DNA from 4 places in the Bacillus sp. OTU2372 genome. Region 3 is predicted to be linked to each of the others. Evidence: riboswitches for the same ligand, from Rfam matches in the RefSeq annotation. Region 3 holds a riboswitch; each other region holds the start of a gene.

Region 1 (5,727 bases), on a different contig from region 3:
CCACGTGCTTTTTCACTTAGCATAAGGACACGGGATGTTTGCTCTGCATCAGATTTCGATGCACCATGTTCAATTTTACCGATACCGTTAAAGATGGAAGTCGCACTATCTTTTACAACCCCATGATTTAAAATATTTCCGACCGTATTTTTACCGAAATGAACAACCTTTGTCGTAAAGTTTTGCGTCTGGTCACCACGGCCGACTACGACAGTTTTCGTATCGCCAGTTGAGCCATCGCCAAGTAAGTTTGTTGTGTTTTCAGAAATAGTATTTCCTTCGTTCATAAGGCCAAGAGCCCATTCAATCCGGGAATCTCTACCTGCTACACCACGACGGTTGACATAAGTGGTAATCCCTTTTGCCAAATAATCAACAGCCCCGTATTGGACTTTTGCATTCACATTGGCGATAACCTCAGTCAAAATATTTGCAAGAGTATTTGAGGTTTCCACTGTAGAAATGTAGTTTTCTACATATGTGACAGCACTATTATCTTCTGCCACTACAATCACATGGTTAAATAGGTTTGCCTCAGCATGATCTTGTACAAACACTGCCTGAATTGGTTCTTTAATTTCCACATTTTTCGGAATGTATAAGAAAACTCCTCCGTTTACTAATGCTGCATGAAGGGCAGTTAAACGGTTTTCATCCATATTGATGGCTTGAGTCATGTAGTACTTTTTCAAAAGGTCGCCATGTTCTCTTGCAGCTGTCAATAGATCCGTAAAGATAACACCCTTACTTTTCAGCTCTTCAGATAAAGTTAAAAAGGCAGGAGTCTGATTTCGCTGGATATAGAGATTTTTATTTTGATCCTCTACATTTATTAATGCTTTTACTTCCTCTGGAAGTGCATCTAGTGATGGATAGGCATCACTTTTGACTGTGTGCTGTTGGAATTGTGTGAAATTCCATTTCTCTATTTTGGTTTTATCAGGTCTTGGCATGGAAAGCTGTTCGAATTCGTTTAGTGCTTTAAGCCGGAATTCTTCAAACCAAGCAGGCTCATTCATTTCTTTCGAGAACGAGCGGACAAATTCCTGATCAACTGGTAATTTGGTTTCTGTTGTCATTGTAATCCTCCTAACACTCAGTTACGCTTCTTGCCCAACTGTTTCATCTTCAATGCCAAGCTCTTGTTTGATCCAGTCATATCCTTCTGCTTCTAAGCGTTGTGCCAGCTCTGGTCCGCCTGATTTAACAATACGGCCTTGCATCATAATATGCACATGGTCAGGAGTGATATAGTTTAAAAGACGTTGATAGTGCGTGATAATTAGGCAGCCGAAATCTTCTCCGCGCATTTCATTAACACCCTTTGAAACAACCTTTAGGGCATCGATATCTAGTCCAGAGTCAATTTCATCCAAGATCGCGATCTTTGGCTCAATCATCATTAATTGAAGAATCTCGTTACGCTTTTTCTCACCGCCGGAGAATCCTTCATTTAGATAACGCTGTGCCATATCCAGGTCCATTTCAAGGAATTCCATTTGCTTATCCATCTTACGAATAAATTTCATAAGCGAAATTTCGTTTCCTTCACCTAAACGGCTGTTAATCGCCGAACGTAAAAAATCGGCATTTGTGACGCCGTTAATTTCGCTTGGGTATTGCATTGCCAAAAATAGTCCTGCACGTGCGCGCTCATCTACTTCCATTTCAAGAACATCTTGTCCGTCTAGAGTAATCGAACCGCTAGTTACTTCATATTTTGGATGTCCCATAATGGCAGATGATAAGGTGGACTTACCAGTACCGTTTGGTCCCATGATTGCGTGAATTTCTCCACCCTTTATTTCAAGGTTAACACCTTTTAATATCTCTTTCCCATCAATTGCTACATGTAAATCTTTGATCGTTAAAGTTGATCCAGCCATATTTATACCTCCGAAAAGAAAGTGTTGTTAGCTTGCAATGCAAGTTTGTTTGTAGTTCTATTCTCATTTTATTCTCATTACAATCTTATAACAAATGAAATGTATTAGCAACTCTTAAACAGTAGAAACAAAGAGCTATTTTCATTAAGATAAAACTAATTGAGAATACAAACAGAACATTTGAATGAAGATTCTGATAATAACCCCTTATGTAGAATAGACCCGAATAGAATCATACCTCATTTTTTTATCATTTCCAACTGTAATAGACTATAAATACTTTTCTATTTTTACCCAATCAACCTGTTTCATGTATTCAAACAAACGAGGAAAAGCCAGTGAATCACTCACTGACTTACCCATTTTTACCTATTATATATTACTCAGAAACCGGTACAACTGCACCTTTGTATTTATCAAGGATGAAGTCTTGGATTTCTTTAGAGTGAAGAACTTCTACAAGTGTTTTGATCGCTGGTTTGGTTTCATCACCTTTACGAACCGCAATGACGTTCACATATGGAGAGTTCTTGTCTTCAATCGCGATTGAATCTTTAATTGGGTTTAAACCTGCATCAATAGCATAGTTTGAGTTGATTAAAACGGCATCGCCTTCACCGTTTTTATAGATTTGTGGTAAAAGTTTTGCTTCGTAATCTGCATCAAATACTAGTTTTTTAGGATTTTCTACAACATCTTTGATTTCTGCTTTTGTTTTATCAATGCCCGATTTTAATTTGATAAGTCCTTGTGCTTCTAATAATGAAAGCAGACGGCCGTGGTCAGCGACAGAGTTGCTCATGATTAAGTGAGCGCCAGTAGGAAGATCGCTTAGTTTCTTGTATTTCTTAGAATAAATTCCAATTGGCTCGATGTGGATACCGCCAGCATTAACGAAACCATAGCCAAACTCTTTATTTTGTGACTCCAGGTATGGAATGTGTTGGAAATAGTTTGCATCTAGCTCTTTTGACTGTAAAGCTTTGTTTGGAAGTATATAGTCTGTGAACGTCTTAATTTCTAAGTCAATACCTTTTTCTTTTAAAATTGGTTTTGCTTTTTCTAAGATTTCTGCGTGTGGAACAGTAGATGCTCCGACCACTAATTTGGTTGTGCTGCTTTTCGTGTCTGTACCTTCAGACTTGTCAGTTGATTTTCCGCATGCAGCTAATGCTAGCACAAGTGCTGCTGTTAAAACTAATGTTAACCATTTTTTCATGTTGACCTCTCCTTTTATCTTTTATCTAATTTTGAAGTGATAAAATCACCGATAAACTGAATCACAAAAACGATAATTAAAATAATAACTGTTGCAATTAGTGTAACGTCGTTCTGGTTTCTTTGGAAACCATAGTTATACGCAAGGTTCCCAAGGCCGCCGGCACCGATCGCACCTGCCATAGCTGTATACCCAACAAGAGCAATTGCGGTAACTGTGATTCCAGAAATAAGGGCTGGCATTGATTCTGGCAATAAAACTTTCCAGATAATCGTCCCAGTAGTTGCCCCCATTGATCTGGCAGCTTCAATGACCCCTTTATCAATTTCTCTAAGGCCAATTTCCACCATTCTTGCGTAAAATGGAGCCGCACCAATAATAAGAGAAGGCAATGCTGCATTTTCACCGATCATCGATCCAACTAATATGGTGGTCAGCGGGATTAATAATACAATTAAGATAATAAACGGAATCGAGCGAAAAATATTGACGATGGCACTAATCACAGCGTTGATTGGTTTGTTTTCCCAGAGGTTCCCTTTGGAAGTAAGAAATAAAACTAATCCTAGTAAGGTACCTAAAATGAAGGTTGCTACAACGGAAATACCTGCCATGTAAAGTGTATTTTTTGTTTCTTCCCACATGATTAACCAGTCAACATTTGGAAGATAATGTTTAATCATTTGTAACCACCTCCACACCTACAGCTTGAGCGCGAATGAAATCAACTGCATGGTTAACTTCCTTGTCGTCGCCATCGATATGAATGAACAGGGTTCCATATGATCCATTTTGCGTTTGCGCTATTTTGCCTTGTAAAATATTAACCGTGACCTGATGATGACGGATTAAATTTGTGATAACTGGCTGCTCAGCTGATTCACCAATAAAGGTTAATTGAACAATCTGACCAGATTGATAACGCTCAAGCAAATGATCTGCCGCTTCTTTTGTATCTTCATTCTCTGATACTTGCTGGACAAATCGCTTCGTGATTGGCTGCTGCGGATTTTTAAAGACATCCAGCACTGAACCAAGCTCAACGACCCTGCCGCTTTCCATAACAGCCACGCGGTGACAGATTTTTCGAATAACGTGCATTTCGTGTGTAATTAACACAATTGTTAAACCTAGGCGTTTATTGATATCCACCAGCAATTCGAGGATTGAATCTGTTGTCTGAGGATCTAACGCTGAAGTTGCTTCGTCACAAAGTAATACCTTTGGATTATTCGCGAGTGCCCTGGCAATTCCAACCCGTTGCTTTTGACCACCGCTAAGCTCTGATGGATAGGCGTTTTCCCGGCCTTCCAAACCAACCAGTTTAACAAGCTCTGCCACTCTTTTCTTTCTTTGCGGACCTTTAACACCGGCAATTTCTAGTGGAAAGGCAATATTTTCACTGACTGTTCTTGACCACAGTAAGTTAAAATGCTGGAAGATCATGCTGATTTCCTGACGGGCCTTGCGAAGTTCAGACCCCTTAACTTTTGATATAACACGACCTGCAACCGTAACGCTTCCTTCTGTTGGGAGCTCTAACCCATTTAGCATGCGGATTAACGTACTTTTTCCGGCACCACTATAGCCAATCACGCCGAAGATTTCTCCATCTTTAATCTCAAGGTTTACATCATCGACTGCCTTAAGTTCACCTTTTTTACCGGGAAATATTTTCCGAACATTCTGAATTGAAATCATTTGATCACCTACTTTTTATCGAAATCTTGGATATAGGGTTAACTGTAAGAGTAAAAAGAATTCTATTATTTCAGAAAAATAAAAATACCTTTCTGCGCGGGCAGAAAGGCATTATCAAAAATAAACCTTTCTCCCATCTCCCAAAGCAAACGCTTTGTGTGAATTGGCACCATTTCAATAAATATTGACGGTTGCCGGGCTTCATCGGGCACATCCCTCCACCTCTCTCGATAAGAGCTTACAGCTTCTATATTCAATTAAAACATTATATTATTTAAGTAAACTTATTATATTAACAAAAGTTATCGTATCACGGATAAAATGGGGTGTCAACGATTTTTTCTGAACATAATAGTAGGTAAAATTTAGGCATTCGCTTTTAGTGAGGTTAATCCTGTCGCAGATTCTATCGCTGTCTCAAGGTCATCCATTAAATCCTCGACATTCTCAATCCCGATGGAGAGACGGATTAAATCTTCTGATACACCGGCAGCCTTAAGTCCTTCGGCATCGAGCTGCTGATGTGTGGTGCTGGCAGGGTGAATAATTAAGCTCTTTGCGTCACCGACGTTGGCAACATGTGCCCAGAGTGTTAAGGAATTGATCAATTTTGCTCCCGCTTCTTTTCCGCCTTTAATACCAAAGACCACCATTGAGCCGGCTCCTTTAGGCAGATACTTTTCCGCTAATTGATAATCTGGATGTGAACTATGACCAGGATAGGATACCCACTCCACCGCCGGATGAGCTAATAAATAATCAACGATTTGCTTGGTATTGGCTACATGCTCCTTCATCCGCACATGAAGCGTTTCTAGCCCTAATGTAAACAGGAAGGCATTTTGCGGACTTAGTGCAGGTCCGAGATCACGTAATAATTGGACGCGCGCTTTTATGATATAGGCAATTGCCCCTAAGGCT
Region 2 (5,727 bases), on a different contig from region 3:
ATGTGATCCTTCGAAAACTAACATATAATAAAATAAAAAAATGAATCTGACCCGTATCTTATCATCCTTCTTGAAACGTTTATATAGCAGAGAGTGCATAAGGAGTGAAAAACATGTCAGTTAAGCTTAACCCATTCAGGACCATGGGTTCAAAAGAGGAAGAGAATCACTGGACTGAATATTATCCAAAGCTACAGCGCTATTGCCGTTTTCTAGCCCAGAATGAATGGGATGGAGATGACATTGCCCAGGAGACCTATCTAAAGGCTTTAAGGTATCATCAGCACAAGATAAGTCCGGCTTTATTAAACAAAATTGCGTATCATCATTGGATTGATCAGCTTCGAAAAAGAAAACATGAATCGTTAGAGGCTGAACTAGACTTTTCTAGTCAAGAATCAACGAAACAACTCGATGAAGTCCGTAATTCAGTTGAAATGCTGATTCGCAAATTTACCCCTAAGCAGGCCGTCATCTTTTTGCTAAAAGAGGCATTTCAGTATCAGCTAAAGGAAATTGCTGAGATATTAGGCACAACCGAAATGGCCGTAAAGGCAAGTCTTCATCGTGGGAAAAAACGGCTGGAAAAAACATTGGAAGAAGAGGAAGCTTTTTCAGTTGAATCATTTTGGGATGTAGAAGAAAAAGAGGAGCTCACAGAAATTTTTTATGAGGCCTTGAAAGAACAGGACCCATCTGTGCTGATTAAAGCCATTCCTTCAATCACGGACATAAGCAATGTAACAAGTTTCTATGCAAATGCAAAATCATCTTATAAAAATCAATCTCCTTCTAGCACTCTCTGTATGGCTGCATAGCCTAATAAATCGCTTCAAGGAGGAAAAAATGAGTACAATTCCATATGTAATTGAACAATCCAATCGGGGTGAGCGTTCTTATGATATTTATTCCCGTTTGTTAAAGGACAGAATTATCATCATTGGGGAGGAAATCAATGATCATACCGCCAATAGCGTTGTGGCACAATTATTATTTTTAGCAGCGGATAACCCAGATAAAGAAATTTCTCTCTATATAAACAGCCCAGGCGGCTCGACCACAGCGGGATTTGCGATTTACGATACCATGCAAATTATTAAACCTGACGTTCGTACAATTTGTACCGGTATGGCCGCTTCTTTCGGCGCCATGTTGCTCCTGGCCGGAACAAAAGGGAAGAGGTGTGCACTACCGAATAGTGAAATCATGATCCATCAGCCATTGGGCGGGGCTAGAGGGCAGGCAACAGAGATAGAAATCTCTGCTCGGCGCATTCTAAAGCTTAGAGAGCATATTAATCAAATCATTGCAGAGCGAACAGGGCAGCCGGTTGAAAAAGTGGCCAAAGATACGGATCGGGATTATTTTATGAGTGCTGAGGAAGCAAAAGCATACGGGATTATCGATGAAATCCTTTATCCAAAATGATAAGGTAATAAGCAATTCGGATATGAAATTGTTAAGTGCACCCCAAAAGTTAGAGTGAAAATCTAACTTTTGGTGTGTTTTTTTATGTCTAATAGCAGGATTAGGTATTCAATAGTGCTTATAGATGAAAGTTAGCCAAAAAATATTTTAACAAGGTAGTCAATAATACATTATCCAAATACAATTCCAGTAGTAATTCCATCTTCCAACGTCAATTTGAAACTATGCCGGCTTCTTTTTTATCTTTCCAGATCCAACATTAAAAAACAGCCGCAGCATTGGGGGGACGACAAAATAAATGAAAAAGAGCCGGAATAATTGATAGCCTGTAACCATGGATAAATCGGCGTTCACTTCATGGGCGAGAATGGCCATCTGATCCATTCCTCCTGGTGCCAGGCTTAATAAACTAGTGGACGGTGTAATATGGTAAAAATAAATAAGCAACATTCCTAATCCGACAGCCCCGACAATCATGAACAGACCACTTAAAAATGCAAGGCTAATGACTTTTGCTTTATGCTCGAGTTTCTCCGGTTTCAACAACAAACCAATATAGGAGCCAATCATAAACTGAGAAACATTCAATACAGATGGCGGCAAGACAGGTCCATGCAGCCCGGAAATACCGGCAATCGCTGTTCCGAGGATAGGTCCTAATAAGTTGGGAGTTGGAAACTTAAGTTTACGCGACAAAAATGCACAAAATATACATATCATCGCTAACAAAATCAAATTAGGAAAAACCGGACCTGTGGTTTGAGATGCTTTATCCACCACATCCGCCGCTGCACCGCTGCCCGCATGATGAAACAACGGACCCAAAATCAAAAAGGGGACGACAAAGATAATCATCATCAATCGAGCCACTTGCAGGAAAGTAACAGTGGTAATGTCGATTCCTTTCATTTCTTCCGCAAAAATAATCATCTGCGAAAGTCCGCCAGGAATACTTCCCGTCAGAACCGTTGGATAATCGACCCCAGTCAGTTTAGAAACAACCCAAGCAATTCCAGCGCAAAAGCAGACTAATAAAGTCGTCATGAGCACCATCGATGGGAGTTTCGCGATAATTTGCAAGAGCGCGTCTTTTGTAAACGATAAGCCAATCGAATAGCCAACGATAATTAAGCCGGTATCACGAATTCCGACCCGCCAGTAAAAGGCGATTTTTCCAAACCTAGCACCGATCAATACAGCCGCCATCGGACCGAGCAGCCAGGGAATCGGTGTATGCAAGACTGTGAACAATAGTCCGCCCACAAAAGCAGTAATCAAAGTGACCGAAAAACGAAGTAGTTTATGGTCTAAATTCATTGTTGATTTTTTCAAGTAAAACCCTTCTGTCTATAAAAAATTTTATCTTGTCCTTCCAATAACGAAACACGACTTATGTAATTCCGAACTCATAATACTCTTGAGCACATTTTTCAATTCACTATTTTAACACGATAATATGTAAAAGGGTAATGACAGACACTATCATTGGTTTACGGATATACGAATAAAAAGAGAAAGCAATAAAAAATTTGCTTTCTCTTTATTTTACCTTAATGACTGCTGCTACTGCTGCTTTCCTCGCGCTCAGGTGAATCCCCGGCTTCACCTGGTCCAAATCCAAATGGTCCTCTAGGTCCAATATTTTCTACCCGGAAAATCGCCACGATGGTTTCAATTCTGATCGCTAAAACTCGCGGGCGAACCCTGCCTCTCGATTCCAATACAATAACATCACGGCCAACATCGAGAAGTCTGCCAACAAAGTTCCCTTGAAGGGTCACCACTTCTACTTCTTTTTTTAACAGTTCATGGGCAATTTGATGAAAATTCAATTCCGTCACATCTATCATCCTCCTTCACATTACAGTAAATGCAAAAATTCAAAAAAGGGCATTGGTTTCAAAAAAATTTTTGCTAAAAGTTCACAACGATAGAGAGGGGAGGCTAATAATTTTTTAAATTTTGTATTTTTTTATTTACATAAATCCTATTGGTATGGTAGGATTAATTCCATCAAATAAAATTCTTATCTAGAGAGGCTTAGGGACTGGCCCGATGAAGCCCGGCAACCTGCCAAGCAAGGTGCCAATTCCAGCAAAATGTTTTTCATTTTGGTAGATAAGGTGTTTACTGGATTAAGTAACGCCTTTCCTAAAATGGGGAAGGCGTTTTTTGTAAAAAGGAGGCGAATCATCTGAACGCTGCGGAAAGGGAAGAACTAATTACTCATTTAGAGAGCATGTTGGTTTCTTTAAAATTTGGGTCGATTACACTAGTAGTTCAGGATGGCAAGATTGTACAAATAGAAAAAAATGAAAAGGTTCGTCTTAAACAAAATAAAATCCGCTGACCAGAACGCTGGAGGCTGACCACACGTCAACCATCCAGGAAGACGTTTTTTTTATGAAAAAAGGAGGCATGTAGAATGACGGCTGCAATAACCTATCAAAATTGGCAACAAATTTCAGACACATTTTCATTCGATGATGAAACAAAAGGGGCACGTGCGGTATTAGAGTGGGCTTATAACAACTATCCCGATGAAGAAATCGTATATGCATCAAGTTTTGGTGCAGAAGCGATTGTGTTGATTGACCTCATTCATCAGGTAAAGCCTGATGCCCATATCGTATTTTTAGACACAGGGCTTCATTTCCCTGAAACATACGAGGTAATCGACAAAATCGAAGCCCGCTTCCCAACATTGCGGATTGAGCGGAAACAACCGAAAGTAAGTCTTGATGAACAAGCAGCACAATATGGCTCAGCTTTATGGCTTAGAGATGCCAATCAGTGCTGCAACATTCGTAAGGTAATCCCATTAAGGGAGACATTGACTGCTAAACAAGCGTGGATCTCAGGACTGCGCCGGGAACAGTCACCAACAAGAGCCAACACTGAATTCCTTAATAAGGATGAAAAATTCGAAAATATTAAAGTTTGCCCATTAATTCATTGGACTTGGGATGAGGTTTGGGATTACATCAAGAGTAAGGATCTTCCATACAATACCTTACATGACCAAAATTACCCTAGTATTGGCTGTTTCCCTTGCACAAAGCCGGTTGGAGATGGCGGGGATTCACGCGCAGGACGCTGGTCAGGCAGCGGCAAGACAGAATGTGGCTTACATACCCGTTAAGCCAGAGCATCACCACCGTGGTCCCCACTGTGGATTTTGAACCATTCCGGTATTGATGGGCAGTGCCCACCTCTTCGGGCTCTTAATCCATCATTATTTTAAAGACGGGGGTTAAAAGTCCGTAATGCGGGATTAAAGGAGGGTATTTTATTTGCTCACAATTATTGCCATGATGATTGGTTTGTTTTTTGCCATTAATATAGGTGCCAGCGGGGCAGCAGCTTCGATGGGGATTGCCTACGGAGCAGGTGTCGTAAAAAAAAGGCTGGCCTTGCTGTTATGCAGTATCACCGTTTTCTTTGGAGCATGGCTTGGCGGCGGAGAAGTTGTGAAAACGCTGGGAAGCGGGATTGTCCCAAGCAGCACGTTTACGGTCCCGGTTGCCTTAATTGTTTTAACTTCTGCGGCACTGTCATTGTTCCTAGCGAATATCTTCGGAATTCCACTTTCAACGAGTGAAGTAGCGGTAGGTGCTGTGATTGGTGCAGGGATTGTCTATCAATCCGTGTTTGTCAGCAAACTAGTTTGGATTTTGCTATTCTGGCTGCTGACGCCATTTGTTGCCTTTATCATTGCGATCTCGGTTACGTATCTATTAAAAAATAAACATTTAAAAAAATGGATGGAAGCAACGAAGGCAGTCCCTTTTCTTTCTGTATTAGTCGTTTTTATGGGATTGTTCGAAGCCTTTTCAGCTGGAATGAACAATGTGGCCAATGCCGTAGGTCCTCTGGTCGGGGCCCAAATAATTTCTACCGAAAATGGGATCTTGTGGGGCGGTTTATTCGTAGCCGGCGGGGCACTTATCCTCGGTCATCGCGTCCTTGAGACGAATGGGAAGAAAATTACGGCACTGCGGTTAGAAGAGGGCTGTGTGATCTCAGGAACAGGTGCAACTATTGTAACGATTGCCTCTGTTTTTGGAATTCCAGTTCCGTTGACACAAATTACCACATCATCGATTATCGGGATTGGATTTGCAAAAAATGGCAAATCTGTTTTGAAAAAAGATATCGTCGTACAACTTCTAACAGTTTGGATTGTATCACCGGTTTTATCCATGGTATTATCATATACATTAATCCAAATGATTATTGAACATAATCTTTACCCTATCATCGCAATGGCCGGGGTGTTAATATCCGTCTTTGGTGTTA
Region 3 (5,727 bases):
GGAGCAGTTTCGACAATAATCGGCTTTTGTTTCAATTTTACAACTTTTTCAGTCACAGGGATACTATTCTTTAATTCAGATGCATAGGCGCGAATATGGTCTGGTGTTGTCCCGCAGCAGCCGCCAAGCAAGCGTACGCCCTCATTTCTAAAGCGTTGCGCCGATTTTTGGAAATAATCGGCATCGCCTTCATAATGAAACTTTCCGTCTGTATAGGTTGGAAGACTTGCATTTGGATAGGCAGATAGGAAAGCATGCTTCGGAATCTCAACCTGTTCCAATGCCAATAACATATGGTGCGGGCCTAACCGGCAGTTAAGGCCGACGACATCAGCGCCAAGGCCTTCCAGCCTTTTTAAAGCTTCATTAACAGGTGTTCTGTCCTGTAAGAAACCAGGGTCCTGAAGGGAAACTTGAGCAATAATCGGCAGCTTCGTTTCCTTTCGTGCAATCGTTAGGACGGTTTCGAGCTCTTCTAAATCGTAAAAGGTTTCGAATAACAGTCCATCAACACCTTCAAGTAAATGGCAATATAATTGTTCACGGAAGCTTCGTTTTAATTCTTCTATTGTAATCGAACTTGTTTTTATCCCGCGATTACCGCCAATCGTTCCGAGGACATAAGCATTCGATTGAGCGGCTTTTTTTGCATTTCGGACAGCAGCGCTGTTGATTTCCTTAACCGAATCTTCTAATCCATACCGCTGCAACTTTAAATAGTTGGCTGCATACGTATGGGTTTGAATGACATCTGCTCCGGCATCAATGTAGGCCCGATGGATGTTTTGGATCTGTTCTGCTTGAGATAAATTGAGTTCTTCTGAACATGTATCCACTCCAAATGAATAAAGCAGTGTGCCCATGGCACCATCGCCTATTAAAATTTGGTTTTTTAATTTGTCTAAAAAGGTCATGATGATTCTCCTTGATGTAACACCAAATGTTGAGCACGAACCTCCTCAAGTGCCTGAGAAAAATCCTTAATCAAATCATCTGGATTTTCTAGTCCAACTGATAAACGGACAAGTCCATCCGTGATTCCACGCTCCAAGCGGTCCTGTTTAGACATAGCAGCGTGAGACATTTTTGCCGGATAAGAAAGGATGGATTCAACCGCACCTAAACTAACCGCAAAAACAGGGATTTCCACATTCGCAACAAAGGTGCGAAGGGCATCTTCAGTAGCTAATTCAAAGGATAAAACAGCTCCCGGACCATCTGCTTGTTCTTTCTGAATTTGATATTGCGGGTGGCTTTCAAGCCCTGGATAATGAACCTTTTCAACCAACGGATGTGCATCTAAAAATTCTGCAATTTTGATCGCTGATTTTTGTGATTGCTCGAGGCGAACACTCAGTGTCTTGATTCCTCGTAAAACAAGCCATGCATCTTGAACACCTAAAATCGCACCAAAACCATTTTGCAAGAATCCTAGTCTTTTAGCTAAATCTTCATCTTTTACAACGGCAAGGCCTGCAACCACATCACTATGTCCTGCTAAAAATTTCGTTGCACTATGAAGGACAACATCCGCACCTAATGCAAGCGGCTTTTGGTGGTAAGGAGTAAGGAACGTATTATCAACAAATGTCAACGCATCGATTTCTTTCGCAATCTCGCTAATCGCTCTAATATCTGTAACTTTCATTAATGGATTTGATGGTGTTTCCACATAAAATGCCTTTGTATTCGGCTGAATCGCTTCCTTTACTTCCTCTAAATTGGTCATATCGACAAAGGTATGTTCAATCCCAAGTCTCGAAAGAACTTGAGTGACCATTCGGAAGGTACCGCCATACACATCCTCGGTAATCACAATATGGTCGCCAGAGGATAGAAGAAGGAAGGCAGTTGAAATAGCTGCCATCCCTGATGCAAAAGCAAATCCTTTCACTCCGCCCTCAAGTTCCGCGATCACATCTTCAAGTGCTTCACGAGTCGGATTTAAGCTGCGGCCATAATCGTACTTGCCGAACTGATCGAAATCAGCTTGGTGGAAGGTAGATGCATGCTGAATGGGAACACTAACCGCCCCCGTTACTGGATCAATTTTATGTTTGTTATGAAGCAGTCTGGTTTCAAAACTATATTCTTCGTGTGCCATTATGCAATTACCCCTTCCTGAACCTTAGCAAAAGCGTTCTGTAAATCCTCAATAATATCTTGTGAATCTTCAATTCCAACCGAGAAACGTAATAAACGATTGCAAACGCCCGCTTGAATGCGAATCTCTTCTGGGATATCCATATGTGTTTGCGTTGCTGGATAAGTAATGAAGCTTTCCGTTCCACCTAAACTTTCTGCAAAACTGATTAAATTTAAATTCTGTAAAAATGGATTCACCCATGCTTCGTCCTTAATTCTAAAGGAAACCATTCCGCCGCGTCCTGGGTAGAGAACATCTGTTACAGCATCATGTTGTGAAAAGAATTCTACGATGGCCTTTGCATTCTTTTCATGCCGTTCCATTCTTAGTGACAATGTCTTCATTCCGCGCATTAATAACCAAGAATCAAATGGACTTAACACGGCTCCGGCACCATTATGGTGGAAAGCTAATCCTTCACAAAGTTCCTTTCCTTTTGCCACAACAAGTCCAGCAAGAACGTCATTATGACCACCAAGGTATTTCGTTGCACTATGGATGACGATATCCGCACCAAGGCTGATTGGCTGTTGTAAAAGTGGGGTATAGAACGTATTGTCCACGATTAATAATAGGCCATGTTGTTTAGCAATCTTTGAAATCGCTGCAATATCCGATTCCTGCATAAGCGGATTGGTTGGTGTTTCTAGGAAAATCGCCTTTGTTTGTGCTGTGATTTTCTTTTCAACTTCTTCCGGACAACAGGTATTCACATATTGAGTGGTTAAGCCCCATTTTTTATAGCCCTTTTCTAATAGGCGGTAAGTACCACCATATAAATCTTCACTAACAATCCATTCGTCCCCAGATTCAAATAAAGCAAGGATTAGTTGAATGGCAGCCATACCAGAGCTGCATGCAAATCCTTGATCCGCACCTTCTAAATCAGCGATGGTTTTTTCAAGGAGCTGGCGTGTTGGGTTCCCTGTTCGTGTATAGTCAAATCCAGTAGATTGCCCGATTCCTTCATGACGGAAGGCTGTTGAAAAATATACAGGCGGATTGACGGTTCCAGTTGTTGTTTCACTGCGGTTACCAATTTGGGCTAGTTTCGTATCAATTTTGTACATAACGCACACTCCTTGTAATAAATAAATGTTTATAATGTTCCACATTAACGCGATTGAGTGATAAAGCATTTTAATAAATAAAAAAAGTCTCCTTATAAGAAGAAGACTTTTGTATGCACAACGCACCTGTCATTCTTCTTATCTTGCAAATTAGTAAATTTGCAGGACTTAGCACCTTTTCAATGAGAATAGACATTGAAGGTTGCTGAGGTGTCGCAGGGCCCTTCCCTCAACCTCTCTTGATAAGAAAACAATTATTTAGATTATTTATAAAATTTACTACAAATTTCGTGTTATGTCAATTTGTTTTTTAGTAATAACTATATCAATGAAGAAACTGGGCGAAAAATCTTTTTAAAAAATATATAAATAGTTAATGGAAAAGTTGTTGACAGTGGTAGTTTATGGATTTATGATAGTGATATAAATTGTTCTTAATAAAGAACTAAAATAGGTATTATGGAATATCAATTTAATAGATTAGATACATAAAGCTGATAAAATTATACCATAGTTTCGGGAAATTGAATTAAAAGAAATTTCTTTTATTTTACTATGGAATTGGTGTTCTATTTAGTGAACTTAGGTTTAAATTAAAAGATTGGCAAAACTGATGTAATGTATGGCAGGAGGAAAAGATGAGCGCAATAGCCGGAATATATCATTTAAACGATGAACAGATCAATCTAGAGCACGGAAGCCAGATGATGAAAGAATTAGAAAAATATCCGGCGGATGATATTCAAACTTGGCATAACGACAAAGTCTTCCTTGGCTGCCATGCACAGTGGATCACACCGGAGTCTGTAGGTGAGAAACTTCCTTATTATGATCACCAAAGAAAGTTAGCTATTACGGCTGATGCGATTATTGATAATCGAGAAGAATTGTTTGAAAGATTACAAGTCAAAATATCTGACAGAAAAACGATGTCTGATAGTGAACTTATATTACGTTCTTATTATAAATGGGGAGAAGAAACCCCTAAGTATTTAGTTGGGGATTTCGCCTTTATGATATGGGACGAGAAAAAACATGAGATATTTGGGGCAAGGGATTATTCTGGAAATAGAATACTTTATTTTCATCAAAATCTCCAAATGTTTATCTTCTGTACAGCCATTCGTCCAATATTAGCCTTATCATTTGTAGAAAATAGTCTCAACAAGCAATGGATTGCTGAGTTTTTGGCTAACCCAGGTATGTTTGACTCTCTAGATGCATCTTCAACAGTTTATAAGAACATACAACAAATACCACCCTCTCATTCTATAAAATTGGTGGAAGGAAAGGTAACTCTCACCCGCTATAGTAAATTACCTGATGGTGAAAAACTTATTCTAAAATCGAATTTTGAATATGAAGAGGCTTTTAAAGAAGTTTTTCAGGAAGCTGTAAAAGCACGATTACGTACTCATAAAAACGTAGGTGCCCATTTAAGTGGTGGATTAGATTCAGGCTCAGTTGCAAGTATTGCAGCAACCGAATTAAGGAAACAAAATAAACAATTGAATACATATAGTTACGTACCAATACAAGGGTTTGAAGATTGGACACCAAAGAGTCGGATTGCTAACGAAAGGCCAGTTATACAATCAACAGTTGACTATGTAGGAAACATAAATGCTGAGTATTTAGATTTTGCAGGACTTAGCTCATTTTCTGTAATTGATGATTGGCTTAATACACTAGAATCACCATATAAATTTTTTGAGAATAGTTATTGGCTCAAGGGAATATATGAAAGAGCTAATCAAGATAGGGTTGGGGTCCTATTAAATGGACAGAGGGGCAACTGGACTATTTCTTGGGGGCCAGCTCTGGAATATCAGGTTATGTTGTTAAAAAGGTTACATTTAATACGATGTTTTCGTGAAATACATTTATACAGTAAGAATATCGGGGTCAAGAAATCAAGAGTCATCTCTGTTGTTGCAAAGAAGACGTTTCCTTTTTTGCATCAGCTTATAACATCTTCAAGCAATGGGAATAACTTTCCAATGTTAATAAATCCAGAATTCGCCAATAAGATGAATGTCTTTGAAAAACTTTTAGAACACGAAATTGATATAAAAGGCAATATTTCTAAAAATTGGTATGAAGTAAGAGCGATGCAATTTGAGCAGCTCTATTATTGGAATATTACTGGAACGTATGGTTCGAAATTTTCTTTATCACACAAAATTTGGGATCGTGATCCTACAAATGATCTCCGTGTGGCCAAATTTTGCTTAGCGCTTCCAGAAGAGCAATATGTTCAAAATGGTTTGGATAGAGCACTTATTAGAAGAGCAACTAAAAACTTACTTCCTGATAATGTTAGATTAAATCAACGGACCCGGGGGGCTCAAGGTGCAGATGGAATTCCTCGTATGGCACCTCATTGGAAATCATTTATTGAATCATTAGAACAAATGCTTAATGATTCGGTAGTTTCTGAGTATTTAAATATAAGAGTAATCAAAAATATCATTACAAAATTCCGAGATGTCCCATCCCCACAATATGTGT
Region 4 (5,727 bases), on a different contig from region 3:
GCCAATAAAATACTCTTTTTCTCAGATGCAAAAAAGGTTCTTTCGCCATCTTGTAAATAAAAGAACGGTTTTATTCCAAACGGATCACGTGCACCGTAAAGGGTTTGTTCCTGCTTATCCCAGATCACGAAGGCGAACATTCCGCGCAGCTTTTCAACCGCTTTTTCTTTTAAGTGGCTATAGAGTGCAATGATTACTTCTGTATCCGAACTTGTAGCGAATGACAGTCCTTCTTTTAATAACTCTTCACGAAGTTCAACATAATTGTAAATTTCTCCATTAAAAATAATCCAATAACGCTCGTTCTCATACGTTAGCGGCTGATGACCACTTTCAATATCGATAATACTCAAACGACGGAAGCCAAATTGGATATGGTCATCGTAATAAAAACCATCATCATCCGGCCCGCGATGGGTAATTAAATCGTTCATATTTTTAAATTGTTGTTTTTGTTCATCACTATAGTTTTGTGTTTTGTCGTGTACACAACCGATAAAACCACACATTATGTACCTCACCTACTCCAATTCATATTAAACGTCTTCTAAAAAACATCTCTCTAATACTACCACTATTATAAAAAAAATGGCACTGTGAACATTAGGAAAATTTTAAACACCCGCAGGACTCTTTTTTTCTCTCTCGGTCGTCAATAGCGTCCAGTGACTGCGGACAAATCCGCAATCACCAAAGTTTATCATGTTTATCCTTTATCGCCAAGATATCCTTCATTTTTCACTTCTTTGTACCTACCTAAACATAGTTACAAAATCAATTTAAATGACGATGAAACGAAAAAGGGAGTTACATTCTAGATGCAACTCCCTGCTTACTTATAGATTTGCTTGCTCTCTTAACGCATCTGCTTTGTCAGTGCGCTCCCAAGGAAGATCAATATCTGTCCGACCAAAGTGGCCGTAAGCAGCTGTTTTCTTGTAGATTGGGCGGCGAAGGTCAAGCATCTTAATGATACCAGCTGGACGAAGATCAAAGTTTTGTTCTACTAACGTAACTAATTGCTCTTCATTAACTTTGCCTGTTCCAAACGTATCAACTGAAATGGAAACAGGTCTTGCTACACCAATTGCATATGCTAGCTGAACTTCTACCTTATCTGCCAATCCTGCAGCCACAATATTTTTGGCAACATAACGAGCAGCATATGCCGCTGAACGGTCAACCTTTGTTGGATCTTTACCAGAGAATGCACCGCCGCCATGGCGAGCATAACCGCCGTAAGTATCCACAATGATTTTACGGCCTGTTAAACCTGCATCACCTTGCGGCCCGCCGATAACAAAACGGCCAGTTGGGTTAATAAAATATTTAGTGTTTTCATCAATCAGTTCTTTTGGAACAACAGGATTGATAACATATTCCTTCACGTTACGCTGAATTTGCTCCAATGAAATTTCTGGGTGGTGCTGCGTTGAAATGACAATCGTATCAATTCGAACAGGTTTATCGTTCTCATCGTATTCAACGGTTACTTGTGTTTTTCCATCCGGACGCAAATAAGGCAGTAAGTCCTCTTTCCGTACTTCCGTCAATCGGCGTGCAAGTTTATGCGCAAGTGAAATCGGAAGAGGCATAAGCTCTTTTGTTTCATTACACGCAAAACCAAACATTAAACCTTGGTCCCCTGCACCGATTGCTTCAATTTGCTCCTCTGACATTTGACCTTCACGAGCTTCAAGGGCTTGGTTAACGCCCATCGCAATATCAGGAGATTGTTCATCAATAGAAGTTAAAACCGCACAAGTTTCGGAGTCAAAACCATATTTTGCACGATTATAACCGATCCCTTTGATTGTTTCACGAACGATTTTAGGAATATCTACATAAGTGGATGTCGTGATTTCTCCTGCTACTAGAACTAATCCTGTTGTTACTGAAGTTTCAGCGGCAACTCGAGCATTAGCATCTTTAGCTAAAATTGCATCTAAAATGGAATCAGAAATTTGGTCACAAATCTTGTCAGGATGACCTTCGGTTACTGATTCAGAAGTAAACAAACGACGTTTTGTTGACATCTGAATTCCTCCTTATTATGGAATAAAGTGAGGTTAGCTGTATGGGTTTTATGTATACCTGCCTTTTAACCTCGAATTGATACGGAACTCATTCCCTTAGTAGTATGAAATAAACATGGGATTATTATTATAGAAATGTAAAAGTGCCTTGGTGCTTGAACCAGACTATTTTCTCATTTCGGATAATGCCCTGGCAGTTTATACGATGGAATAAAAAGTACATTTATGTAGCAAGCACGTAAAAACAACAAAAAACCTTTCCATCTAATGAGGAAAGGTTGATAGCAAAAGTTCTGCGTGCCTTTCACTCTTATCGTTCAAGGTCAAGCCTTGCTTCAGGTTTAGCACCTTTGCCCGAAATAGGGGATTCAACTAAAATCCGTTTTTTCGTTTGCAGGTTGCTGGGTTTCATAGGGCCTGTCCCTCCACCAGCTCGGGATAAGAGAGTATCCGTTCAAGGGTAAATCATAACCTACTATTTCAAACAATGTCAATGAATTTTTATCAAATTTTTCCTTAAAAGAGTAAACTGTTACTTTAGATCATTTTATTACTTCCTCTTATTATTAATCATTAATCCAGGACTATTTTCTTATCACAAGAATAAACTCTTAAATATTCACATAATTTTATATATTAGTATAGACTATTATAATAAATGTGTTATACTATTGAACAAATAATCAATGTAAAGGAAGGTTTCAGTCAATGAATTCTGTTCATATTCCAACCGAATTAAAGCACTTGTTACAAGAAAGTCATGTCCAGGTTCAACTATCCGTTCCCCAATTAGTCGAAAAGGTTTTAAGAAGAAATGAAGGAACTCTAACTTCCACCGGCGCTATCAGTGTTTCCACAGGTAAATATACCGGACGCTCGCCACAGGATAAATTTATTGTTATGGAAGAGTCTACTAAGTCAAAAGTTGCGTGGGGCTCAACAAACCAGCCAATCTCAGAGAAAGCTTTTACGAAACTTTATCATAAAATGCTTGATTACTTAAGACAACAAAATGAGATTTTTGTTTTCAAGGGCTTTGCCGGAGCAGATAAAAAGTCCCAACTGCCCATTCAAGTAATCAATGAACTTGCATGGCAAAATCTATTTGCACATCAGTTATTTATCCGCCCAACAGAAGAAGAATTGCTGACACATGATGCCGGGTTTACGGTCATTTCCGCACCCAATTTTAAAGCGGACCCAGTGATTGATGGAACAAATTCTGAAACCTTTATTATCATCTCTTTTGAACAAAGAACTGTATTAATTGGCGGCACAGAATACGCCGGGGAAATGAAAAAGTCCATCTTTTCTGTCATGAATTATTTGCTTCCGGAAAATAATATTTTCTCCATGCATTGTTCAGCTAACGTTGGAATTGAGGGCGATGTGGCTTTATTCTTTGGATTGTCTGGAACAGGAAAGACCACTCTTTCAGCAGATCCAAATCGCCGCTTAATTGGGGATGATGAACACGGCTGGTCATCTAATGGGGTCTTTAATATTGAAGGCGGCTGTTATGCCAAGTGCATTAATCTTTCCCATGAAAAAGAGCCGCAAATTTTTGATGCAATTCGGTTTGGTACCGTTCTAGAAAACGTAGTCCTCAATTTGGAGTCAAGGATTCCTGATTATGATGACGGCACCCTAACGGAAAATACGAGGGCTGCCTATCCGATGGAGGCCATTGATAATATTATCCAGCCAAGTATTGCTGGTCACCCTAATACGATTGTCTTTTTAACAGCAGATGCCTTCGGAGTGTTGCCTCCGATTGCTAAGTTAACAAAGGAACAGGCTATGTATCACTTTTTGAGCGGCTATACTTCTAAGCTTGCCGGAACGGAACGCGGAGTTACCTCTCCAGAAGCCACTTTCTCAACATGCTTTGGTGCACCGTTCCTTCCACTTCCAGCGACACGCTATGCGGAAATGCTTGGCGAAAAAATTCTAGAGCATAACGCGAATGTCTTTTTAGTTAATACCGGCTGGACGGGCGGAGAATATGGAATTGGAAACAGAATGAAGTTATCCTATACACGAGCAATGGTGCAAGCAGCCCTAGAGGGAGAACTCAACCATGTAGAAACGGTGAGAGATCAAATATTCGGACTAAATATACCGGTTCATGTTGCAGGAGTTCCAGATGAGGTACTTCAACCTAACAAAACATGGGCAGACCAACAGGCCTATGAGAAAAAAGCAAAGGAATTAGCGGCGAAATTCCATGAAAACTTTAAAAAGTTCGCCAATGTCCCGGCAGAAATCGAAGAACAAGGCGGACCACTTAAATAGTTCAAGGAACAAAAGCACAAGCGCCTTGAACAGCCTCGACAAGCATAAGACGCTCAGGGAAAGAAGGCGTTCTTTGCCTTCATTCCCTGAGTGGCTGTAGACCATCGAGGGGCTAGGCGCTGGAGCTGGACGTTGACAGTCCTTTTATTAGCAGTTATCCACAAGCGAAAAATTTTATAATTTCTTAAACGATAAGAAAGCCCATATCATATGCGATATGGGCTTTTTTTCCTGCACTATCTAAAAAAAGAAGTATATCTCCAAGTTTAATTTGTAGTATTTAAGGATACTAATTGATAGGTTATGGATGTGGTGTTTTTTTGCCATTCCACTTTTTTTATCAGCGCCGTTCCACTTGAATCACAATCGATAGTTTTTTTGACATCAATCGGAATTTCAATAGGGTAAAGTCTATAGCCTTCTTTAACTAACTCAAAAAGATTCTCCTCTATCCTTTGCTCCCTTCCTTTAGTCACAATCATCGTATTCATTTCAAGAGGCATACCCATACATATCCGCTCCTCCGCTTATATTACCTTTATTTTATCATCTTTTAGACTGACTTTTCATCCACTTTGATAAATCATGTACGACTTTTCTGTTTACGGCAGGAGGAAAATAGTGGGTAAACTCTTCAAAGTACCAGCATTCTACTGATTTATCTAGTGATCTCAGCCTTTTCTCCAGCCGATGAGCGTGCTCCACTGACACATTTTGATCCTCTACTCCATGAATAATGAGTGTAGAGGCTTCCATTTTATCAAGCTCATAAAGGGCGGTTCTTTCTTTATAACGTTCCGGATACTTATCAGGTGTCCCTCCGATCACCCTTTTCATCATTCTCCTTAAATCTTTTCGTTCCTTATAGGTAAGGGTCATATCACTCACACCCCCCCAGGTAACGATAGAGGCGGCTTCCGGAAATTGGATTCCCGTCCATAATGCCATAACACCCCCGCGTGAAAAGCCAAAGATATGAATATCCCGTACCCTTTGAAGTGATTTCAAAAGTTGATAGGCGGCGTATGCATCTTCTTTGTCTGCCCCAGCAAAATCTTCATTCCCTTCTCCCCCTTGGTTTCCCCGATAATAAGGAGCAAAAACAATAAAACCTTCTGAGGCAAACTGGGCAATTCTTGCCGGCCTTACTTTCCCGACGTTCTTAATTCCGCCTCTCAAATAAAGGAACCCGTCCAGATTGCCTTCATGAATGGGTTCTGCAAGCATCCCCTTTACTTTTAGCCCGTTTGAGAGATAGGTAATGACTTTTAATTCCACATTCGGATTGGGAGACGGAAATCGATTAATTTCAAGGATTTTGCCATTATTTATGTCCATCTGTCATCCATCCTTTATAGCATTTTTAAAAGTTGAATGTGTTAAACTTGGATGTTGA

What was found. A riboswitch is a leader RNA that binds a small molecule or an ion and turns the genes downstream of it on or off. The one in region 3 is predicted to bind S-adenosylmethionine.
Region 1: linked by a shared signal. The riboswitch ahead of AAHB15_RS11875 (methionine ABC transporter ATP-binding protein) and the one ahead of AAHB15_RS12885 (methionine biosynthesis PLP-dependent protein) in region 3 are both predicted to bind S-adenosylmethionine.
Region 2: linked by a shared signal. The riboswitch ahead of AAHB15_RS09880 (YezD family protein) and the one ahead of AAHB15_RS12885 (methionine biosynthesis PLP-dependent protein) in region 3 are both predicted to bind S-adenosylmethionine.
Region 4: linked by a shared signal. The riboswitch ahead of metK (methionine adenosyltransferase) and the one ahead of AAHB15_RS12885 (methionine biosynthesis PLP-dependent protein) in region 3 are both predicted to bind S-adenosylmethionine.

What each region holds. Positions count from the first base shown of each region.
Region 1 covers NZ_JASATK010000005.1:244,276-250,002, reverse strand. Annotated here, with positions in the region: gene sufD (Fe-S cluster assembly protein SufD) at 1-1,079, opposite strand, end outside; gene sufC (Fe-S cluster assembly ATPase SufC) at 1,101-1,886, opposite strand; gene AAHB15_RS11885 (MetQ/NlpA family ABC transporter substrate-binding protein) at 2,266-3,105, opposite strand; gene AAHB15_RS11880 (methionine ABC transporter permease) at 3,120-3,788, opposite strand; gene AAHB15_RS11875 (methionine ABC transporter ATP-binding protein) at 3,781-4,806, opposite strand; SAM riboswitch class I at 4,937-5,043, opposite strand; gene AAHB15_RS11870 (O-acetylhomoserine aminocarboxypropyltransferase/cysteine synthase family protein) at 5,172-5,727, opposite strand, start outside.
Region 2 covers NZ_JASATK010000004.1:104,051-109,777, reverse strand. Annotated here, with positions in the region: gene AAHB15_RS09905 (YrzI family small protein) at 1-6, shown strand, start outside; gene AAHB15_RS09900 (sigma-70 family RNA polymerase sigma factor) at 114-818, shown strand; gene clpP (ATP-dependent Clp endopeptidase proteolytic subunit ClpP) at 847-1,428, shown strand; gene AAHB15_RS09890 (AbrB family transcriptional regulator) at 1,651-2,760, opposite strand; gene AAHB15_RS09885 (hypothetical protein) at 2,979-3,269, opposite strand; SAM riboswitch class I at 3,452-3,553, shown strand; gene AAHB15_RS09880 (YezD family protein) at 3,650-3,778, shown strand; gene AAHB15_RS09875 (phosphoadenylyl-sulfate reductase) at 3,854-4,570, shown strand; gene AAHB15_RS09870 (inorganic phosphate transporter) at 4,722-5,727, shown strand, end outside.
Region 3 covers NZ_JASATK010000006.1:205,588-211,314, reverse strand. Annotated here, with positions in the region: gene AAHB15_RS12895 (bifunctional homocysteine S-methyltransferase/methylenetetrahydrofolate reductase) at 1-914, opposite strand, end outside; gene metC (cystathionine beta-lyase) at 911-2,104, opposite strand; gene AAHB15_RS12885 (methionine biosynthesis PLP-dependent protein) at 2,104-3,216, opposite strand; SAM riboswitch class I at 3,352-3,465, opposite strand; gene AAHB15_RS12880 (asparagine synthase-related protein) at 3,855-5,727, shown strand, end outside.
Region 4 covers NZ_JASATK010000007.1:224,315-230,041, forward strand. Annotated here, with positions in the region: gene asnB (asparagine synthase (glutamine-hydrolyzing)) at 1-509, opposite strand, end outside; gene metK (methionine adenosyltransferase) at 837-2,036, opposite strand; SAM riboswitch class I at 2,344-2,481, opposite strand; gene pckA (phosphoenolpyruvate carboxykinase (ATP)) at 2,745-4,331, shown strand; gene AAHB15_RS14230 (DUF2584 domain-containing protein) at 4,598-4,840, opposite strand; gene AAHB15_RS14235 (alpha/beta hydrolase family protein) at 4,878-5,669, opposite strand.